3 regions of the Kitasatospora sp. MBT66 genome follow, and region 1 is predicted to be linked to each of the others. Evidence: riboswitches for the same ligand, from Rfam matches in the RefSeq annotation. Region 1 holds a riboswitch; each other region holds the start of a gene.

Region 1 (3,266 bases):
TCAGGTCGTTCCGCTCGACGGCCAGTTCCGTTGCGGCGGCAGCGAGGCCTACCTGCGCTGGGTGGTACGGCTGCTGGGCCTGCAGGACGAGCAGCCGGCCGTCTGGGAGCCGGACGGCCGGATGGAGCTCCAGGTCGTCGACTCACCGCTGGAGCTGGAGCTGCTGCTGCAGACCCGGAACGCGGAAGGGTTCGGTGCCCGGATGTCGGCCGGGTACTGCTGGAAGTGGACCACGAAGCCGAAGCCGGGCGAGCCCCTCCCCCAGGACGTGGTCATCGGCGACTGGTCCCGGCCGTGGAACGTCCACGGCGACTCGGCGGTGGACGGAGCCCCGCCGTCCGCGCTCTGGGCCACCGATCCGGGCGGCTTCGGGCAGGTCGGCTGCGTGTACACGGCCCAGGGTTTCGAGTACGACTGGAGCGGCGTGATCCTCGGCCCGGACCTCGTGTGGCGGCAGGATCGCTGGGTGACCGACCGGACGGCGTCCAAGGACCCGGTGTTCACGCGGTCCACGCCCGATACCGAGGTCGACCGGCTGATCCGGAACACCTACAAGGTGCTCCTGACCCGCGGGATGATCGGCACCGTGATCACCTCCACCGACGCGGAGACCCGCGCCAAGCTCCGCGAGTTCGCGGGCGGCTGAGCCCGTCGGGCCTGTGCGGGAAGTCGGTCGGTCCGACTTCCCGCACAGGCCCGCCGGTGAGCCGGGCGGGACTACTCGGCGCCGCCGACGGGCGCCGAACCGGGCGCCGAACCGGGGGCGGCAGGGGCGGCCCACTTCTGCTCGACGCCGGCGAGGCGCCAGTAGGCGATGGCGGCGCCCCAGACGACGACGAACAGGCCGACGATGGCGTAGCCGACGTTGTCCAGGGTGATGTCCGCGATCCAGCCGGTCACCGGGTCGGTGAGGTCCAGCTTCTCGTGCAGGACGCCGACGAGTTCGATGGTCCCGATGATGAACGCCACCGCGATGGACAGTCCGGTGATGGTCAGGTTGTAGTAGACCTTGCGCACCGGGTTGGAGAACGCCCACTGGTAGGCGAAGTTCATGAAGGTGCCGTCCAGGGTGTCGAACAGACTCATGCCGGCCGCGAACAGCAGCGGCAGGCAGACGATCGCGTACCAGGGCAGGCCGGAGGCCGCGCCGGAGCCGGCCATCACCATCAGGGTGACCTCGGTCGCGGTGTCGAAGCCCAGGCCGAGCACCATGCCGACCGGGAACATCTGGCCGGGGCGGGTGATCGAGCGGGTGGCCCGGTTCAGCACCCGGGCCAGCAGGCCGCGCGAGTTGAGGTGGTCCTCCAGCTCGGCCTCGTCGAACCGGCCCTCCCGCATCGAGCGGAAGACCTTGAGGATGCCGAACAGCGCGGCCAGGTTGAGCGCGCCGATCAGGTAGAGGAAGGCCCCGGAGGCCGAGGTGCCGACCACGCCCAGCCACTGGTGGGTGGTGGACTCGTCGTCCATCAGGGTGCTGGCCAGTTGCGCGCCGCCCGCCACCAGGGCGGCCATCAGGACCACCATCGAGGAGTGTCCGAGCGCGAACCAGAAGCCGACCGAGACCGGCCGCTTGCCGTCCGCCATCAGCTTCCGGGTGGTGTTGTCGATCACCGCGATGTGGTCGGCGTCGAAGGCGTGCCGCATGCCGAGGGTGTAGGCGGTGATGCCCAGGCCCACCCCGAAGACCTGGGTGCCCACCTCGTACTTCTCCGGCGCGACCAGGAAGATCAGCGTTCCGAAGGCCACCACGTGCATGGCCAGGATCACGGCCATCAGGCCGGCGGTCCGTACGGTGTCCTCCCGCCGCCATCGGAAGGTGGGCAGGGCGGTGGGCGCCGCCGGGGCGGCGACGGTTTCGGGCAGGGTCATCCTGGGATCACGCTCCAGCACCTCGTGGAAATACTTCGTGAGATGCCGCGGCCGGTCTCCTGGCTGACGGGGCTCCCGTACCCGCCTTCCCAGACGCGCGAGGCGCCCAGTGGCGACATGGGTACGGACACTTCCCCCCGATCACAGTGGCGAGGGCCGCTCCGGACTGGGACCCCTGGGGGTCTGTCACCGGTCTTCCCGAGCACCACGGCGGGCAACACCGTAGGGGGCGGGCGGTGACCCTTGCAAGGCTGCGCACCTGCGCAGGTGTCCAGGATCACAGCGTCCCGCCTGCGAGAATGGCCCGTATGCATCTCGTACCGGCCGACCGCGCGGGCCACCGCACCATCGACGGGCACCGGGTCTGCGAGGCCATCGCGGCGATCGGCGACACCGCCCACGTCCGCTCCTGGGCCGAGCGCTTCTCGCTGCTCGCCGACCCCGGCCGCCTCGCCCTGCTGCTCGCGCTGCACCGCACCGGGCCGCTCGCCGTCACCGACCTGGCGGTCGCCACCGGCATGCGCGACCCCGCCGTCTCCCAGGCCCTGCGGCTGCTCCGGACGGCCGGGGTGGTGACCGGCGAGAAGGAGGGACGTGTCGTGCGCTACCGGCTCGTGGACGCGAACCTGCGCCCCCTGCTGGACGCGTGCGCCGTCGACTCCCCCGAGCACCACGAGCACGACGAGCACCCGGAGCACCCCGAGCACCCGGAACGCCCAGGGCACGACGAGCACCCCGAGCACGACGCGGCCACCGGCTGAGCCGGCCCGGTCAGCGGCCCGGTCAGCGGGCCGGGGTACCCGCCGGCTGGCAGGACGGGCACCAGAACAGATTGCGGGAGGCGTGCTCCTCCGCCCGGACCTCGGTGGCGCAGACCAGGCACGGCATCCCGGCCCGCCGGTAGACGTACACCTCGCCGCCGTGGTCGTCGACCCGCGGCGGGCGGCCCATCGCCTCGGGGGTGTGCTCGGGGCGCACGGTGTCGATGCGGCCCGCGCCGGCGCCCTCGCGCATCAGCGCGACCAGGTCGGCCCAGATCGCGTCCCACTCGGCCCGGAGCAGCTCGCGGCCCGTCCGGTGCGGATCGATGCCGTGCCGGAACAGCACCTCGGCGCGGTAGACGTTCCCCACCCCGGCCAGCACCTTCTGGTCCATCAGCAGGGCGGCGACCGTCGTCCGGCTGGCCGCCATCCGCCGCCAGGCGGCCTCCGGGTCGGCGTCGGCGCGCAGCGGGTCGGGGCCGAGCCTGGCGGCCACCGCGGCCTTCTCGGCGCCGGTGATCAGCGCGCAGGTGTTGGGGCCGCGCAGATCGGCGACGTGCTCGTCGTTCTCCAACCGCAGCCGGACCAGCCCGACCGGCGCCGGCACCGGGCCGTCGCCGATCGCGGCGAAGCCGA
Region 2 (3,266 bases), on a different contig from region 1:
GGTGTAGTTGCCGGCGCCCGCGCAGCCGGTGCTGTCGTCGGCCTTGGCGCAGGTGACCGCCGCGAGGGCGGCGATCAGGTCGTGGCCGCCGAAGGCGCGCGGGTCGCGGCCGACGACCTCCGCGAGCAGCGCCTCCTTGCCGATGGAGCCGCCGCCGGCGTACTCGGTGCCGATCGCGGTCCAGTCGTTGACGGTGCGGTCGTTGGCGTCCTTGCCCTGCCGGTCCAGGAAGTCGACGATCCCGCGCAGCGCGGTGTCGTCGGTGCCGGTGGCGGCGAGGGCGAAGGCGCCGTCGATGGTGAGGCCGAAGTCGGCGAAGGCCGGGAAGGCCTCGTAATAGTGGCCGTCGATCAGGCGCGCGCGGTCGGTCAGGTAGGCGCTGCCCCGGGCCGGGTCGGGGGTCCGCCCGGCGGGCGGGGTGGTGGCGCCGTCCGGGTTGTGGCGGACGGTGCCGAGGTCGGTGCCGGTCAGGGCCAGGACGGCCTGCTCGGTGGCGGCCGGGTCGGCGTCGGGCGTCGCCTCGTCGGGCCGGACGCCGCCGTCCTCGCCCTGGCGGGCGGCGATCCACGCCTTGGCGGCGGACTGCCGGGCGCCCTGGCCGACGGCCAGCAGTGCCTGGGCCGCGTGGGCGGTGCTGCCGGTGTCGCCGGGGGCACCGGCGTAGGGGGCGTAGGAGCCGTCGGCCTGCTGGCTCGCGGCGAGTTGCTCGGCGGCCTTCTTCGCCGTCGACTCCTGGTCGGCGACACCGCGCAGGGCGAGGACGGCCAGGCTGGTGGAGCCGGGGTCGGACTCGCAGTAGCCGCCCGCGACGATCATCGATCCGGCCATGCCGCCGTCGGCGCACTGGAGGACCGCGAAGCGCGCGAGCGCCGACGCGGGCGGCGTGACACCGGCGCGGCGCAGGGCGATGACCGCCCATGCCTGCGCCCAGGGCGAGGAGGCGCCGTGGAAGTCCCCGGCGGCGGTGCACTTGCCGTTCTCGCCCGGCCCGGCGCACACATGGTCGGTGAGCGCGGCGAGGAGGTCCCGGCCGCCGAAGGACCGGGGGTCGCCCTCGGTGCTCCCGGCGACGAGGGCGAGCAGGGCGGCGGCGCCGGAGTCGGGCTTGCCGGCCGGGCCGTCGGGGTACAGGTAGGCGTCGGTGTGGGCCCGGAGGAAGGCGAGGACCTTGCGCAGCGCCGGGTCCTGGGTCCCGGCGGCGGCGAGCGCGATCGCGGTCTGCGCGGTGCGGGGGTAGTCGGGGCCCTCGAAGGCCCAGTTCTCCATGTGGTCGCCGTCGACCAGGCGGGCGACCAGCCAGGCGGCCGCGGCGGCGGGGTCGCCGGTGCGGGCCGGGCCGGTCGGACTCGCCGTCGCGGTGGGCGAGGCGGACGGCGAGGCGGACGGCGAGGGCCCGGTGTTCCTGGCCCGGACCGAGTCCGGGGTGAAGGACGGCGCCCCGCTGGTGCCGCCGATGTCGGTGCCCCCGTAGACCCAGGCCTCCACCTCCCCCGGCTTGGGCTTCTGCGTCGCGGCGCCGAACTGGCTGTAGGACCAGGTCTGTTGGCCCGGAGCGGCGATCCAGTACGACCAGTACGCCGTCGCCTGCGGGGTGGTGGTGCAGGGCTCCTCGGCCGGGGTCGGGTACTGGGTGCCGCCGTTGAAGCTTCCGGTGCCCAGGCGGCAGATGAAGGCCGGTCCGTCGTGCTCGGTGCCGGCGGTGGTGAATCCGGCCTTGTGCAGCAGGTTCATGCCGGTGCTGGGGTCGGCGTCGCAGCCGCGGACGACACCGCCGCCCCAGTGGCCGAAGTCGACGGCGACGATCGCGCCGGTGGTCGTCGTGCAGTCCTCGATCGGGTCCGCGACCGCGGCCCGGGGGTTGGCGAGCAGCACCGTACCGCCCGCCGCAACCGCGACCGCCCCGGTGACCAGCAGGGACACGACTCCCCTGCCTCTGTGCCGCGTACGACTGCTGCTGACCCTCACCGGCTACTCCCTGGTCGATCGACGCGGGTGCAACGGCGCAGCCGGCAGCCCCCGACAGGCATGGGGACCGCCATGACCACGTCGTAGTCCGCGACGACGCAAGTACTTCGAGAACAGACCCCGGTCCAGGCATTCCGGCTCATCCGCCCGGGGGGGCGGATCTACGGTTGCGGGTCAGCGCCGGATTCGGACCGGCTTCCCCTGGGTGCCGAGGGTGAAAAACCGGTTCATCAGACCACGCTGCCGAACTGGGAGTCAACGGCACGTCACCTGGATCACAAGCCCTCGTCGGCGCCTACGCCGTGCGGTAGCGTCCGCGGTGGCCGAGCGGGGGAACCCGGTGCGAATCCGGGGCTGACGCGCAGCGGTGTGGGGTGCCGTCCGTCGGCGCCCCGAGTCCGAATGCCCGCCCGGCCGCGCACCACGGCGAAAGCCTGCCCACGCGAGCCGGGCGGCGGCCGCTCCGGCCGCCGTGCTCCCGCAGGGGTGCAAGGGGCCGGGGCCGGGTCGGCGCCCGCCACCCCAAGGAGTGTCCCGTGTCCTTCCTCACCTCACGCACCGCCGCCTCCCGCACCGCCGCCTCCCGCACCGCCGCCGCGGTGACCGTCCCGCTGGCGGCCGGAGCCCTGCTGCTGTCGGCCGTTCCCGCGCAGGCGACCGCCACCCCGGCCCAGACAGCCACCTCGAAGAGCACCGGCGTCACCTATCTGAAGTCCCTCCAGGCCGCCGACGGCAGCTACGTCACCGGCGGCGGGCTCTCCAACGAGTGGGCCTTCAGCGCGCTGGCGGCGGCCGGCACCGCGGCGGCGGACGTCACGCCCGGCGGGGACGCCACCAAGAACGCCCGCCTCGTCTACCGCAACCAGCTCGCCGCGCCCGCCTGGCCCAGCGCCTCGCCGGTCGTCACCGACTACGAGCGCGGCATCCTGAACGCCTACGCCGCCGGGATCGACCCCGCGCGCGTCGGGCCCGGCCGCAACCTGGTCGCGGACCTGGCCGCCTACTGGCAGACCGCCGAGCCCGGCTACTACGGCCCGTCCGCCAACTTCAACGGCACCGTCTTCGGCCTGCTCGCCCTCGGCGGCGCCAGGACCCAGAGCGGCACCAGGCGCGTGCCGCAGTCCCTGCTGGACGCCTCGGTCGCCGCCGTGCGCGCCAACCAGCACAACGACGGCGGCTGGAACTACAGCAAGGCCGCCGGCGACCCGACGGCGCTCGCCCAGGGCAGCGACATCGACATGACGGGCGCCGCCATGGCCTCCCTGTGCAGCGGCGGCGTCCCCAACACCGATGCCGCGGTG
Region 3 (3,266 bases), on a different contig from region 1:
CGGAGAACTTCACCGCCGCGATGACCAGCCCCTATCTGGACGGCTGCGGCTGCGCCACCGCCAACTCCGGCCTCAGCTTCGTCGATCCGCTCGCCCTGCGCGAGTACGTGACCGCACTCGACGCGCTGGACTTCCAGGTGCACTTCCACGCCCTCGGCGACCGGGCAGTGCGCGAGGCGCTGGACGCGGTCGAGGCCGCCCGTGCCGCCAACGGCCGGCGCGACACCCGCCACCACCTCGCCCACCTCCAGGTGGTCCACCCGGACGACCTGCCCCGGTTCGCCCGGCTCGGCGCGATCGCCAACATCCAGCCGCTGTGGGCGGCGCACGAGCCGCAGATGGACGAGCTGACCATCCCCTTCCTCGGCCCGGAGCGCGCCGCCTGGCAGTACCCGTTCGGCGCGCTGCTGCGGGCCGGGGCCACCCTGGCGGCGGGCAGCGACTGGCCGGTGAGCAGCCCGGACCCGCTGGCCGGTCTGCACGTCGCGGTCAACCGGCGGGAGCCGGAGGCCGAGGACGACCGGGTGTTCCTGCCCGAGCAGCGGCTCGACCTGGCCTCGGCGATCGCCGCTTACACGGCGGGCACCGCCCATGTGAACGGGCACGACGACGCCGGGGTGCTCGCGCCCGGTCTGCTGGCCGACCTGGTCGTCCTGGACCGCGACATCCTCACCGGCCCGCCCGAGGAGATCGCCTCCGCCCGGGTGCTGCGCACCTATGTCGGGGGCGAGCTGGTCCACGCCGCCGAGTGAAGACGCTTCCTGGTGAGGCTGTCTGACGTCGCGTCGACTGCCGTCCGGGCCCCGGGGTGCTCCCCGGGGCCCGTCGCGTTCCCGGTGGTGCGTGCTCCGACGCGCCCGGACGGCAAGGGGCTCTGGACTTACTAGGACGTCCAACTATATGGTCGGAACAGGTCCGCGGTGTCAGGGAAGCCGGTGAAAGTCCGGCACGGTCCCGCCACTGTGACCGGGGAGTTCGTCCTCGCAGGAGTTCGGCCACTGGCAGCCAGCCGGGAAGGCCCGGGGGCGCGCGTCGATCCGGGAGTCAGGATACCGGCCGCGGAAGGTCCGTGTTTTCCACGAGGATGGAGACGACACGCATGAATCCGGGCTGCTCGCGTTCCACCGCCCCCGGCTCTGCCGTGCCGACGAACCCCGGGGCGCACCCGCGCTGACGGTTCGTCCGCCGCCGCCGTCCTGCCGCCGGGTGCACCACCGTGCGCCCGCGCACCGGCGCGGCCTCCACTCCTCCTCTCCCCATCCTGACGAGAGAAGGAATCAATGCTCCCCGACCCGACCACCCCCGAGTCGACCACCCCCGAGTCGATCGTCCCCGAGTCGATCGTCCCCGAACTCACCCACTTCGTCGGCGGCAAGCGCACCGCCGGCACCTCCGGCCGCTTCGGCGACGTCCACGACCCCAACACCGGCCGCGTCCAGGCCCGGGTGCCGCTCGCGAGCCGCGCCGAGGTCGAGGCCGTGATCGCCGACGCGGCGCAGGCCCAGCCCGCGTGGGCGGCCTGGAACCCGCAGCGCCGGGCCCGGGTGCTGCTGCGCTTCCTCCAACTCGTCGAGCAGGAGCGGGAATCGCTCGCCCGGCTGCTCTCCGCCGAGCACGGCAAGACCGTCGCCGACGCCCACGGGGACCTCCAGCGCGGCCTGGAGGTGGTCGAGTTCGCGGCCGGGATCCCGCACCTGCTCAAGGGCGAGTTCACCGACAACGCCGGCACCGGCATCGACGTGTACTCGATGCGCCAGCCGCTCGGCGTGGTCGCCGGCATCACCCCGTTCAACTTCCCCGCGATGATCCCGCTCTGGAAGGCCGCACCCGCGCTGGCCTGCGGCAACGCCTTCGTGCTCAAGCCCTCCGAGCGCGACCCCTCGGTGCCGCTGCGGCTCGCCGAACTGTTCCTGGAGGCCGGACTGCCGCCCGGCGTGCTGAACGTGGTGAACGGCGGCAAGGAGGCCGTCGACACCCTGCTGGAGGATCCCCGGGTGCAGGCGGTCGGCTTCGTCGGCTCCACCCCGATCGCCCAGTACGTCTACGCGACCGCGGCCGCCCACGGCAAGCGCGCCCAGTGCTTCGGCGGCGCCAAGAACCACATGATCGTGATGCCCGACGCCGACCTCGACCAGGCGGCGGACGCGCTGGTCGGCGCCGGCTACGGCTCGGCGGGCGAGCGCTGCATGGCGATCTCGGTGGCCGTCCCGGTCGGCGAGGAGACCGCCGACGCCCTGGTGGCCAAGCTGGTCGAGCGGATCGGCGCGCTGAAGGTCGGCCGCTCGGACGACCCCGCTGCGGACTTCGGCCCGCTGGTCGGCCGGGACGCGCTGGAGCGGGTCCGCGGCTACCTGGACCTCGGGGTCGAGGAGGGCGCCGAACTCGTCGTCGACGGACGCGACTTCCGGCTGGAGGGCCACGAGGAGGGCTTCTTCCTCGGCCCCTCGCTGTTCGACCGGGTGACGCCGGGGATGCGCATCCACCGCGAGGAGATCTTCGGCCCGGTGCTGAGCGTGGTCCGCGCCGCCGACTACGAGGAAGCCCTGCGCCTGCCCAGCGAGCACGAGTTCGGCAACGGCGTGGCCATCTACACCCGCGACGGAGACACCGCCCGCGACTTCACCCGCCGGGTCAACACCGGCATGGTCGGCGTCAACGTGCCGATCCCGGTGCCGATCGCCTACCACACCTTCGGCGGCTGGAAGCGCTCCGGTTTCGGCGACCTCAACCAGCACGGCCCGGACTCGATCCGCTTCTACACCCGCACCCGCACGGTGACCTCGCGCTGGCCCTCCGGGGTCAAGGAAGGCGCCAGCTTCACCATGCCGACGATGGGATGAGCGCCGTGCACGATCTCACCGACGACCAGCGCGCGATCGCCGCGACCACCAGGGCCTTCGCCGACGAGCACCTCGCCCCGAACGCCGTGGAGTGGGACCACACCAAGCACTTCCCGGTCGACGTGCTGCGCAAGGCCGGCGAACTCGGCCTGGCCGGCGTCTACGTGCGGGAGGAGTCCGGCGGCTCCGGCCTCACCCGCCGCGACGGCGCGGTCGCCTTCGAGGCCCTCGCCACCGGCTGCCCGTCCATCGCCGCCTACCTCTCCATCCACAACATGGTCGCCTGGATGGTCGACCGCCACGGCGACGACGCCCAGCGCGCCCGCTGGCTGCCCCGGCTCTGCACGGCCGAGGACCTCGCCAGCTACTGCCTGACCGAGCCCGGCGCCGGCTCCGACGCCGCCGCGCTCACCACCCGGGCCGTCC

Evidence for each region. Region 1 has a riboswitch for cobalamin ahead of BI06_RS25010 (HoxN/HupN/NixA family nickel/cobalt transporter). Riboswitches for the same ligand answer to the same signal wherever they lie in the genome.
Region 2: linked by a shared signal. The riboswitch ahead of BI06_RS55010 (prenyltransferase/squalene oxidase repeat-containing protein) and the one ahead of BI06_RS25010 (HoxN/HupN/NixA family nickel/cobalt transporter) in region 1 are both predicted to bind cobalamin.
Region 3: linked by a shared signal. The riboswitch ahead of BI06_RS01720 (CoA-acylating methylmalonate-semialdehyde dehydrogenase) and the one ahead of BI06_RS25010 (HoxN/HupN/NixA family nickel/cobalt transporter) in region 1 are both predicted to bind cobalamin.

The regions. Positions count from the first base shown of each region.
Region 1 is NZ_JAIY01000010.1:94,002-97,267, forward strand. Features, by position in the region: gene BI06_RS25005 (DUF2075 domain-containing protein) at 1-646, shown strand, start outside; gene BI06_RS25010 (HoxN/HupN/NixA family nickel/cobalt transporter) at 718-1,869, opposite strand; cobalamin riboswitch at 1,901-2,094, opposite strand; partial or broken gene BI06_RS25015 (ArsR/SmtB family transcription factor) at 2,178-2,513, shown strand; gene BI06_RS25020 (Fpg/Nei family DNA glycosylase) at 2,653-3,266, opposite strand, start outside.
Region 2 is NZ_JAIY01000002.1:73,647-76,912, reverse strand. Features, by position in the region: gene BI06_RS55010 (prenyltransferase/squalene oxidase repeat-containing protein) at 1-1,920, opposite strand, end outside; cobalamin riboswitch at 2,072-2,205, opposite strand; cobalamin riboswitch at 2,296-2,373, shown strand; gene BI06_RS01750 (hypothetical protein) at 2,502-3,266, shown strand, end outside.
Region 3 is NZ_JAIY01000002.1:65,690-68,955, forward strand. Features, by position in the region: gene BI06_RS01715 (amidohydrolase) at 1-752, shown strand, start outside; cobalamin riboswitch at 885-1,076, shown strand; gene BI06_RS01720 (CoA-acylating methylmalonate-semialdehyde dehydrogenase) at 1,341-2,840, shown strand; gene BI06_RS01725 (acyl-CoA dehydrogenase family protein) at 2,837-3,266, shown strand, end outside.